Regions from separate parts of the Sporosarcina sp. P16b genome, predicted to be linked through region 1. Evidence: riboswitches for the same ligand, from Rfam matches in the RefSeq annotation. Region 1 holds a riboswitch; each other region holds the start of a gene.
The links. Region 1 has a riboswitch for cobalamin ahead of metE (5-methyltetrahydropteroyltriglutamate--homocysteine S-methyltransferase). Riboswitches for the same ligand answer to the same signal wherever they lie in the genome.
Positions count from the first base shown of each region.

Region 2: it holds a riboswitch for cobalamin, as region 1 does, so the genes downstream of both, CSV77_RS09385 (hypothetical protein) here and metE (5-methyltetrahydropteroyltriglutamate--homocysteine S-methyltransferase) in region 1, are expected to answer to the same signal.
Region 3: it holds a riboswitch for cobalamin, as region 1 does, so the genes downstream of both, CSV77_RS03375 (ABC transporter substrate-binding protein) here and metE (5-methyltetrahydropteroyltriglutamate--homocysteine S-methyltransferase) in region 1, are expected to answer to the same signal.

Region 1 is NZ_PDYO01000002.1:508,563-512,783, forward strand. It holds gene CSV77_RS05575 (malate synthase G) at 1-1,867, opposite strand, end outside; cobalamin riboswitch at 2,269-2,401, shown strand; gene metE (5-methyltetrahydropteroyltriglutamate--homocysteine S-methyltransferase) at 2,549-4,221, shown strand, end outside.
Region 2 is NZ_PDYO01000006.1:99,045-103,265, reverse strand. It holds gene CSV77_RS09395 (GNAT family N-acetyltransferase) at 1-417, shown strand, start outside; gene CSV77_RS09390 (MATE family efflux transporter) at 414-1,757, shown strand; cobalamin riboswitch at 1,907-2,097, shown strand; gene CSV77_RS09385 (hypothetical protein) at 2,349-2,570, shown strand; gene CSV77_RS09380 (ABC transporter permease) at 2,617-4,221, opposite strand, start outside.
Region 3 is NZ_PDYO01000002.1:71,045-75,265, reverse strand. It holds gene CSV77_RS03385 (YwiB family protein) at 1-250, shown strand, start outside; gene argS (arginine--tRNA ligase) at 247-1,914, shown strand; cobalamin riboswitch at 2,209-2,335, shown strand; gene CSV77_RS03375 (ABC transporter substrate-binding protein) at 2,477-3,463, shown strand; gene CSV77_RS03370 (FecCD family ABC transporter permease) at 3,456-4,221, shown strand, end outside.

The sequences.
Region 1 (4,221 bases):
CATTAATATCGGGAACCGTTGAACATCCTACACCTTGGTCAATCCAGCGAACAACATAGCCCAGGATCCCTTGTGCATTGTTATCCAGCTCCGATTGTACTTCTTCAGCAGACCAATCCGTATTAGGTGCCAATGGAACAGTAAGGATACCATCACGATAATCGATCGAACTGTCAATTCCAGCCTGTACTTCTTTAACATTTACTTCATGGTAGTGCAATGCATGTAAAATTGCAGCTGTTGGAGATGGAACCCACGCAGTGCTCGCTCCTGCTTTTGGATGTGCAATTTTCTGTTCAAGCATTGCAGCCATTAAGTCAGGCATAGCCCACATTCCTTTACCAATTTGCGCATGTCCAGGTAGACCCGCCCGGATTCCCACTGCAACGTTTGCAGCTTCATAAGAAGATAGCCATTCGGATGCCTTCATATCAGCTTTTCTAATGACCGGACCAGCTTCCATAGACGTATGGATTTCGTCACCTGTACGGTCAAGGAATCCTGTATTGATGAATGCAATACGTTCTTTCACTTCATTGATTGCGGATTTCAGATTCAGTGACATTCTACGCTCTTCGTCCATTACACCGATTTTAATTGTATGGCGCTCAACACCTAGCAGATCTTCAATACGATTAAATAATTTGTTCGCAAATGCCGCCTCTTCTGGACTATGCATTTTCGGCTTTACGATATAAATAGAATTATGAAGCGAGTTTTTAAACGCTACATTTTCTTTAAAGTTATGCGTAGCAATTAAAGATGTAAGAACACCGTCTAAGATTCCTTCAGGTACTTCATTGCCATTTTCATCAAGAATTGCATTATTCGTCATTAAATGACCTACATTACGTACGAACATTAATGAACGACCACGCAGTGTCAACTCTTTGCCGTCTACACCTATATACGTACGGTCAGCATTCAATTTTCTAGTAACTGTTTTACTACCTCGTTTGAATGTAGATTCCAAGTCACCCTTCATTAAACCAAGCCAGTTACGGTATACGCCCACTTTATCTTCAGCATCAACTGCGGCAATAGAGTCTTCACAGTCCATTAACGTAGAGAGTGCTGCTTCAATTACAAGATCTTTCACACCCGCCTTATCGCTTTTACCAATTGGGTCGTTCTTGTCAATAGCGATTTCGATATGCAATCCATTATTCACCAACAATACTGCAGTCGGTGCATCTTTGGAACCATTATATCCAACGAACTTGGACTCATCTTGCAATTGAGTCGTGTTACCGCTCTCAAGCGTTACTTCAAGTTTGCCTTCTACAATTTTATAAGCAGTTACATCTGCATGTGAACCTTCAGCTAAAGGCGCCGCTTGATCTAGCAAGTTTTTCGCGAAATCAATTACTTTCTGTCCACGAATCGGATTGTATTCAACACCAGCTTCAGCACCCGCTTCATTACTGATAACATCAGATCCGTATAGGGCATCGTATAAACTTCCCCATCGTGCATTCGCTGCATTTAATGCATAACGAGCATTATCAATTGGCACTACCAATTGTGAACCGGCTTGGTTTGCGATTTCATGATCAACATTAGCTGTTGTCACTTTGAAATCTTCGGGAACTGGCTCTAAGTAGCCAATTTCTTGTAAAAACTCTTTATATTTAACGAAATCAATTTCGCCTTTATTATTTTGATGCCATTCGCTAATGGTCTTTTGTAATTCATCACGTTTTTCTAATAGTGCTTTGTTTTCAGGAGCAAGTTCATGAATGAGCGAATCAAAGTTTGTCCAAAATTGATCATTTTGAATTTCTAAGCCCGGAAGAACTTCTTCTTTTACGAAGTTATATAGTTCTGTTGCGACTTGCAATTTACCTACTTGTTCATAGTTTGTCATGGATAAAAGCCACCCCTTAAAATTTTTCCGCTACACTGTTGTATAACATATAGCGATGAACACCCATCATTATCCATTATCCGGCAACACCCCATAGCCCGTCGATCAAAAATCGACTCAATAAAGACAAATGATCTCTTCACATGAAGACGTGTTAGTACATATCATACCTAAAGTCTAGTTTACTTTCAACTGAATTGTGAAAATTTTCACATCATAGTTATTCGTCTTCGAGACAACCTACTCGTAACAGTTATATAACAGTCGGCGTAATATGTTGTTTTATCATTTCGTATTATACTTCCATATCGTTAGTTGTTCTTTAGCTCTCATCACTAAATTCTAATAGTAAGTTGACACACTATTTTGCATGTGATAGCTTTAGAGACAATCATCTGAATTGAATAGTTTGAAAAGTAGGTGGAATGAAAATACTTTCATTTCTTAAAAGGGAATCCTTTTCTTGGAGCGGTCCCGCCACTGTGAAGACGCTAATGCGTCCAGCCAGACACCTGCCTATTTTTCATGACGCTAATCCTACGGTGAATAGGGAAGTGTTAGACAGTCGCAGTGTATCATCGCATGCTTATAAGTAGCATGTTATTTTATACGTACTCGCAATTCTAACATTTCCCCTAGAGATGTTTTTTTTATTGAAAAAAATCAAGGGGGAAATTATCTATGGTAAAAAGCAGTATAACGGGCTACCCCGTAATAGGTGAAAATCGTGAGTGGAAACGTGTACTTGAGGCATTTTGGTCAAAGAAGATCTCGGAAGATGAGCTTCTTCAAACAACGAAAGAGATTCGCTTGGCAAATTTGAAGAAACAGCAAGATGCTGGGGTTGATTGGATTGCTGTGGGCGACTTCACATTGTATGATCGCGTACTGGATACGTCAGCCATGTTCGGAATCATTCCTTCACGCTATAACTGGAAAGGTGGACAAGTATCCACTTCCACATACTTTTCGATGGCCCGCGGTAATGATGAGGCGGTTGCCTCCGAAATGACAAAATGGTTCAATACAAACTATCACTATATCGTGCCTGAATACGAAGGCCGGCGTTTTGAACTAACGGAAAACAAGCCTCTAGCTGCTTATCGTGAAGCCAAGAGCGAACTGGGTATTGAAGGTAAACCTGTTCTACTAGGCCCCTATACATTACTAAAATTATCCAAAGGGTACGAGGATAAAGATGTACCATCCATTATCCTGCAACTGATACCCCTCTATCAAAAAGTATTACAAGAATTACAGGATGAAGGTGTTCAATGGATCCAAATTGACGAGCCGATTCTATGTACATCAATAAGTTCAGATGAAATGAAGACTGTCACAGAAATTTATTCACAACTGACAAAAAATCTGAGCGGGCTGAATATTCTTCTACAGACATACTTCGATTCAGTTGAACATTATAGAGAAACGATCGCCTTACCTGTTGCGGCTATCGGACTAGATTTCGTCCACGGACGCGAAAGAAATCTAGAGAACTTGAAGCAATATGGTTTCCCAGAAGATAAAATACTTGCGGCAGGAATTGTAGACGGTCGCAACGTATGGCGTTCCAATTTACGTGAAAAACTTACATTGACTGAAAAAATTCAACAGCATGTTACAGCTGATAATTTATGGATTCAACCTTCATGTAGCCTGCTCCACTCACCTGTTACGACTCGCTCGGAACAGAAACTAGATAAAACCATTTTGAACGCGTTAGCATTTGCCGACGAGAAGATTGAAGAAATTAAAGCTATTCAACTAGCAGTACAACATGGATATGAACAAGTTTCTAAGGCATTGGATGACAGTGAAGCAGCATTGACTGCATTTAATTCACTTCCTGCTCGCAATAATAAAGAAGTACGTGAAGCGACTTCGGGAAGTCTTCTATCAGACAGTAAGCGGAATCTTCCATTTGCAAAACGCAAAGTGAAACAACAGGAAAAATTCCAATTACCACTACTTCCGACTACCACCATCGGTAGCTTCCCACAAACACCGGAAGTACGGGCTACACGCAATAAATGGAGAAAAGGCGAAATTACGAATCAACAATATAAAGATTTCGTTCAAGCTGAAATTAAAGAATGGATTGATATTCAAGAAGACTTAGGACTTGATGTATTGGTACACGGCGAATTCGAACGTACAGACATGGTGGAGTATTTCGGGGAAAAGCTTGACGGATTTGTCTTTACTGAAAAAGCATGGGTACAATCCTACGGCTCACGTTGTGTTAAGCCGCCAATTATCTTTGGAGACGTTGCGTTTATTAAACCAATGACTGTAGAAGAATCCATTTATGCAAAATCTCTTACAGGTCATGAAGTAAAAGGAATGCTCACGGG
Region 2 (4,221 bases), on a different contig from region 1:
TATTTATCCGTACACGAAAACCAAAAGAACTTTATTGAAAGCAATTCATTTTCACTAGCACAATCACAATTCGAACCAGAATGGAAGTCCATTGGATTATATGATGGAGAAGATTTAGTCGGTTATGCAATGCATGGACGTGAGGCAGATACAGGCAATGTATGGCTTGATCGCTTTATGATCGATCAGCATCACCAAGGAAAAGGCTATGCCAGCAGATTCCTAACACTTCTACTTACCAGAATGGAAGAAAAATATCAATGTGACAAGATTTATTTAAGTATTTATCCAGATAATAAAGCAGCGAAACACTTATATGAAAAGTTCGGATTTAAGTTAAATGGACAAATTGATGATTTGGGTGAATTCCCTTGTCTTATCATGGAACTTGACCTTCAAAGGAGTCCTTTGCAATGAGCTTTTCACCCAAGTTAAATCAATTGGATACGGAGCCAGTAGGACGTATCTTTTTGCGTTACTTAATACCGTCAACTATCGGTATGTTGTTGATGGCAATCAATATTGTAGCGGACGGCATCATGGTCGGTAATCGATTAGGTGCAGAAGCATTAGCGGGAGTCGGAATTTCGGCTCCCGTTTATACGATTTTTTTTGCTATTTCCCTATGGATTGGTATAGGTGCCGCCACGAAATACTCGATGGCAATGGGCTCCAAAGATGTGCTGAAAGCTCGTTCGATTTTCACACATGCTATTTTTTCCATTTTCTTATCCACCATTATAGTAGGTTTAACTGCTTTTATTTTTAGGGATCCGTTAGCTTACGCACTGGGAGCCAATACGACTACTTTCCCTTATGTTTCACAATATTTATTTGTCATTCTACTGTTTGGCTTTATCTTTACTGTAGAAAACACGTTTAGCATTTTCGTACGCAACGATGGAGCACCGAATCTGTCAATGACTGGGCTAATTGTGACATCTGTCGTCAACATCGTCCTGAATTATGTATTCTTATTTATTTTTGATTACGGTGTTGCCGGTGCTGCTTCCGCCACCATTATTGCATCATTCATAGGTATGCTAGTACTCGCAACCCACTTCTTAAAAAAGAACAATAACTTGAAACTGATTCGCTTGAAGTTTAATAAAAAGCTGTTTCTAGCCATTCTATTTGTTGGATTTCCAAGCTTCCTTTCCGAGCTAGGGATCTCTTTCTTTACCATTACACATAATATCGCGTTCGAACGGATGGCCGGCACGGAAGGTGTTGCGGCCTTCTCTATTTTGAACTATGTACACAGTGTCATGCTCATGCTGTTCCTTGGAATGGGTGGTGCGATTCAGCCACTTATCAGTTATTATCAAGGCTCCGGCAACCAGGCAAGGATGAGGGAAACTATAAAAAAGGCCACTCTCACCGTTGTCATTGCAGGTGCTGTGTTCTTCCTTGTCGGTCAATTCGCGGCAGGCCCTATCGTATCGATCTTCGGGGACTTCCCACAAGCCGTAAGAGATTTGGCTACTACAGGAATTAATCTATTTTTCTTCGCTTATTTATTCACAGGTACGAACTTTGTGATGATGACATATTATCAGTCTATCGGCAATGTACGGATGGCAATTTGGATCACTGCTTCTCGCGAAATTATCATTATGTTGATTTTCTTGATGATTTTACCCCACTTCTTTGGATTGAACGGTATTTGGTTGTCCATTCCAGCCTCTGAGTTTGTCGTATTTGTTGGTGTCTACTTATATCAAAGAAAAGCTCCTCGACATTCGTTAATTGGCTAGATTTTAAACCATAGAACGAGACGGAAACATAAATCGTTGTTCCAAGTAGCGTGTTCCTTAGGATTAGGGTCTGTTCGTGATGTAGTAGAGGATGCTGTCCTATTTTTGTTCCTTTCATAAATAAGAGTGATATACTAAAAGGGCAACTGAATATCGTGTTAGAGATAGGTGCGTTTATTTTTCTTAAACGCTTAAAAGGGAAATCGGTGAAAAACCGATGCTGTCCCGCAACTGTGAGTTGGAATATAATTCGTTACCACTGTTTCGCTGCAAGGGAAATGGGAAGGTGAATTATATGTCGAAGACGAGCCAGGAGACCTGCCTAGATCAGTACACACCAATACCCTACGCGGATAGGAGGTGTCAAGTGCGGCTTATGAAAAATCATACACAAGCCGACGTACGAAAAAACGGAATCAGGACATTCTTTAGGTGGCTTCGATATAGTTTCTGTCGATCCAACATAAATGTATTTCCTGCCGAACCGTTTAATTCGTCATGGCTTCCCACTTAACATCCTTCCTGGTATATACGGGACGGATGTTTTTTTATGTCAACGAACAATTACACACACGATGAGGAGAATGAATCATGCACAATCAAACAATCGAGGACTTTACAAACTTATTGAAGGACTCACTAATGTCAGGCCGTGTGGGTACTCACTCTACCCCCCTTCCCATATTGGTGAAAGATGTAAAGAAACAAATTTCCGAGGATAGCAGAAATAACTCAACAGAAAAAGTTAAACAATTGGTCAATTTAGATAAAGCATATCAAATCGTAGTAGCCGAATTAGTAGGCAGTAATTAATTCATAATAAAATACCCCTGACCTTGCCGTCAGGGGTATTAATCTGTTATAAACAATCTTTAATCACACGCTTATAATTCAACACGGAAAGCAAACCAAATATAGAATATAGTGCTGTGTAGATTAACATTACGATAATCGTTGGTGTCAGCATTTCAGTACCGAATAAAAACCAGCCGGATTTTACAGCAAAATAGCTGTGTAAGAGACCGACGACTAACGGAATACCAAAGTTAAATAACTGCTTTCGTTGAATCCCTTTTAGTAAATCCGTTTGTGTATAGCCTAATTTACGAAGAATAGTATAGTTCGACTTTTCATCTTCACTTTCGTCCATCTGCTTAAAGTATAGGATACAGCCTGACGTAACAAGGAACGCGAGGCCAAGGAATCCCACGATGAACATGATCATGCCAGCACTTTGCATCTGTTTCGTTCTTTCCTCAAGCTTTGATTCATGTCCTGCCCATTCGTTTATTCCCAACACATTAAATAGTTCATTCGCTTTTTCGAGATCATTTTCATTCTCGATATCCACGCCATGATACTCAGTAAATTCGGGTGTAATGGAAGGATCTTTATCTACATTCATTTTCCGGAATACTTGATCATCCACTACCGCAACAACAAAACCATAAGTTACACGTGTTGGAAGAACTGCTACTCTTTCCGTCCCTTTCAGTGTCAGATTATATACATGCTCTTTGCCTTGGAATACTACTTGCTGATTCCTTTGAAACTTTAAGAATTTTTCCGTCAGACTATCGGAGTTGACGAAGAGCACTCCCTTTTCTGCTACGTCTATCTCCGACAATACTGCATCACTAATGACAATCATCTGTGTATCGGTATAACTCATATCTTGACTTTCTTCACCTGTAAAAGACATAACTCTCGACAAATCAACAGGTATAGTCAATAGATCAATAGCTGACTCTGAAAAGGCTATGTCTTCACTGTCAAGTGTCTGCGTAAATTCCATTGCACGCGTAGTATCAGGAATGGTAAAGTCGGCAGGAATAGTTCGCTGCACTGACTTCTCTACTGAGTAATACGATATATAACTTAATGAAAGTAATGCTATGGATAGTGCAGATAAAGATGTAATAATCATTAATAAAAGAGAATTGGATCTCATCCGAAACATAATCGAAGAGAGTGATAGCACGTCGTTAACGTTCAGATATCCCCCTTTGCGTTTACGAATCAAGTTAAAGATAAAGCTGACAGATCCTTTATAAAATAAATAGGTGCCTACGATCACAGAAGCTAATATGACGATCATCACTAGAAATAGCTGATTTCCAAGAAATACACTACTAAATAATCGGGATGATAAATAATAGCCGGATACAATGAGGAGAATACCGAACACACCGATGATCGCCTGGAATACTGTCATCTTTTTCACCCGCTGTTGTGTCACGGTAGTCACACGGAACAACGACAATATACTTTGACGTTTAATGAATAGTGCATTCATGATCAAAATCAATACAAAGATTGCTGCAAATACGATCAGCGTCTGAAGTAATGCCTCCGAAGAGAAACGCAAAGTCGCAACATCCGTTACACCAGTGACCTTAAATAGAATCAGCATGAGTAATCGTGACATCGAAAACCCTAAGAATATCCCTACAATGAGAGAACC
Region 3 (4,221 bases), 440 kb from region 1:
CGTGAAATTACATGCCGAAGATGCCTTCATCATGCGTAAAGGTGGCGTGCAGATGCGCTTACCGTTCAGACAAGACGATGTCCGTTTCGGCACATACGGTAATGGTCCTGCCGTTATGGATTTAGCCGTTTATACCAATCAACTGGAGTGGGTACCTGGACGCTTTACCGTAGCGTACGACTTACATTCAGACGAAAGTTTATTAGGGAAATACCATTTGACAATAACCTACTCGGAGGTAACACAATGAATGCAGTAGAGCAGATTCAACATGAAATTAAAGAAGCGTTGCACGAAGCGATTGAGAAAGCACAACTAGTCGAAGGTGCGGATATTCCGGAAATTAAACTGGAATCACCAAGAAGTAAAGAGAACGGCGATTATGCAGCGAATATCGCAATGCAGTTGACAAAACTCGCGAAAAAGCCACCGCGTGCAATCGCGGAAAGTATCTTGGAGCATCTTGATACGACAAACACGGCAATCGACTCCATTGAAATTGCTGGACCCGGTTTCCTCAATATCCGCTTGAAAACAGACAGTCTCGGAGATATCGTGAAATCTGTCCTGGACCAAGGAGCAGACTACGGACGTTCCGACAGCGGACAGCAACAGAAGATCCAAGTTGAATTCGTTTCAGCGAACCCAACAGGCGACTTGCACTTAGGACACGCACGCGGGGCATCACTTGGTGATTCATTATGTAATATTCTTGACAAAGCAGGCTATGACGTAGCGCGTGAATACTACATCAATGACGCGGGTAATCAAATAAATAACTTAGCGTTATCGATTGACGTTCGTTATTTCGAAGCACTTGGATTAGAAAAAGAAATGCCGGAAGACGGCTACCGTGGTGCAGATATCATCGCCATCGCAAAAGGCCTCGTTGAACAATATGGAGACAAGTATGTCCATGTTCCAGAAGAAGAGCGACTTGCATTTTTCCGTGAACACGGCTTGAATATCGAATTAGATAAACTAAAGAAAGACTTAACGGACTTCCGCGTGCATTTCGACAACTGGTTCTCGGAAACGTCCCTATATAACAACGGCAAGATCGAAATCGCACTCCAAAAACTTCGTGAAAATGGCCATGTCTTTGAAGAAGACGGCGCGACTTGGTTCCGCTCCACTACATTTGGTGACGATAAAGACCGTGTATTAATCAAGCAAGACGGTTCATTCACGTACTTAACACCGGACATTGCCTATCACCAAGACAAGCTAAGTCGTGGATTTGATAAACTGATCAATATTTGGGGAGCAGACCACCACGGATATATTCCACGTATGAAAGCAGCAATCCAGGCGCTAGGTTATGACCGCGATACGCTCGAAGTAGAAGTGGCGCAAATGGTTCAGCTCTATAAAGACGGAGAAAAATTCAAAATGAGCAAGCGCACAGGAAAAGCGGTCACATTACGTGAACTCGTAGAAGAAGTCGGACTAGACGCTGTACGGTATTTCTTTGCGATGCGCTCAGGCGATGCACAAATGGACTTCGATTTAGATTTGGCGGTATCCAAATCCAATGAAAACCCCGTCTACTACGCACAATACGCGCACGCACGTATCTGTTCAATCCTACGTCAAGCAAAAGAACAGAACGTGGAAGCGTCAACGACAAACGTCACGCTATTGCAAGATGAGAAAGAATTGGAGCTACTGAAGAAGCTCGGAGATTTCCCGAAACTTATCAGCGACTCAGCTCGCATGCGCGCACCGCACCGCGTGACGACATATATTCAAGAACTAGCAGCTACATTCCATAGTTTCTACAATGCGAATAAAGTGCTCGACCCGGAAAATAAAGACCTGTCCGAGGCACGTTTGGCTTTGATCACAGCAACTAAAACGACGATTGCGAACGCATTGAAATTAGTTGGCGTTGAAGCACCGGAAAGAATGTAATATATCGAAAATGGCCAAGCAGATTTTTTACTGTTTGGCTTTTTTATGTCTTTGGAAGTACTGCCTGTCAAAGTTTCATCAAATCCAACGAAATATCCCAATAGCGCGATCTTCAAGCAGTTTGGCGCGGTTACATAGAGTAATTGCGCGGTGTTAAACACGAAATGCGCGGTCTCTTCCAGTTTTAGCGCGGTTCAACCTACCACCACAAGAACAGGTAGGAAGTGGGGATGACTTTTGAAAGATCAGCACCGCCCTGTACAACCCTCACTATTACCGCTATAATAAAGCATAATTACATATCTTCTAAAAGGTTCTCAATACTAGAGATGAAAAGTGAAATCGGTTCAAATCCGATGCGGTCCCGCCACTGTACGTGCTATGCACAAGCCAGGTCACCTGCCTTTTTAGAAAATGAAGTTCCGCAGCAACCTACGAGGATAGGTGTAATGGAAGAAGTCACGTCCTGATTTCATCCCACCTAATCCTTCGAATGATCGAAGGATTTTTTTCGTGTCTGCGACTTGCGTAATGCAACACACATATTAAAGGAGGAACACACATGAAGAAGTTTTTACAACTACTGCTGACAGCAATGCTCGCGGTACTACTACTCGCAGCATGTGGAAGCGATAGTGCAAAAGAAGAAACACCAGCAGATGAAAATCAAGCTGGCGAAGAAACGAAAACGGAACAAGCATCAACGGATACAACGAGTTATCCATACACTCTGACAGATGCGATTGGCAAAGAAGTTACATTTGAAAAAGTGCCGGAAACTGTCATTTCATTACTTCCAAGCAACACGGAAATTTTATACGGGATTGGTGCAGGAGATAAAGTCATTGCAGTAACAGAAAACGATGACTATCCTAAAGAGGTAACAGAGCTAGATACAGTAGGGGACTTTACGGTCAACATAGAAAAAGTGATTTCATTGCAACCGGAAGCGGTGTTCGCACATGAAATGATGTTGGGTTCGAATGAAGAAGGATTGAATCAGATTCGTGACGCAGGCATCCCTGTGATCGTTATACAGAATGCAGGAACATTTGAAGAGACATATGAAACGATTGAATTGATTGGTAAAGTTATGGACAAAAATGTGGAAGCGAATCAAATCGTTGAAGATATGAAAACGAAAGTCGCTGATATCGAAAAGAAAGCAGCGGACATTACGGACAAGAAGCGCGTGTTCATTGAAAACTCCGATGCGCCTGAAATTTACACGGCAGGAAAAGGAACTTTCCCACAACAGTTTTTGGATATGATCAATGCTGAAAACATCGTGACAGAAGAAGGTTGGATTATGATCAGTCCTGAAACGATTGTAGATGAAAATCCAGATGTAATTTTGGCAATATATAGCTATGTTCCAAACGTTGTAGAAAATATTAAGACGCGTGACGGGTTTGATGCAGTTACTGCGATCAAAGAAGATCGAGTCATTCAACTGGATGAAGATATTACAAGCCGTACAGGTCCGCGTTTGGCTGACGGATTAGAATCGTTTGCGAAAGCAGTCTATCCTGAGGTATTCGGTGAATAAAACTGCGCTCGCCTATGTCGTGTCGATTGCCATGCTCCTTGTGGCAATCTGGCTCGGCGTATCGATCGGTACAGTGAAAATACCAATAGAGACGCTATGGAATCAATCGGATGCGACCGCGAGTAATATTTTGTGGAAGATCCGTATGCCACGTGTGTTGTTGGCCGGAATTGTCGGTGCCTCACTGGCTATATCAGGAGCCGCGTTCCAAGGGCTTTTGAAAAACCCGTTAGCTGATCCTTACACCCTCGGAGTGTCATCCGGTGCCTCTGTCGGCGCCGTGATCACACTCTTTTTTGGTATATCGCTGCCGGTTCTTGGCGCGTTCACCTTACCTGTATTTAGTATGATGGGTGCCGCAATCACGATGTTTTTAGTGATCGGTTTTGCTCGAATGGTCGACCGATCAATGAAAATGGAGACGATCATTTTAACAGGAATCATTTTTGGCTCATTTCTCGGCTCCGTGCTGTCGCTGATGATCGCGTTAACGCAAGAAGAACTCCGTCAGATCGTCGGTTGGCTGCTTGGTAGCGTATCGATGCGCGGCTGGAATTATATTCTGATGGTCCTGCCGTTTTTTATCATCGGTACATTTATGCTGTGGCTTAATCGCCGCGAATTGAATGCTTTATTATTCGGTGAAGAACGTGCGCATCATCTTGGAGTCAATGTCAAACAACGTAAATTGATGATTTTGCTAGGCGGTTCGGTCTTAACTGGTTCCGCTGTTGCCGTGTCTGGAACAATCGGCTTCG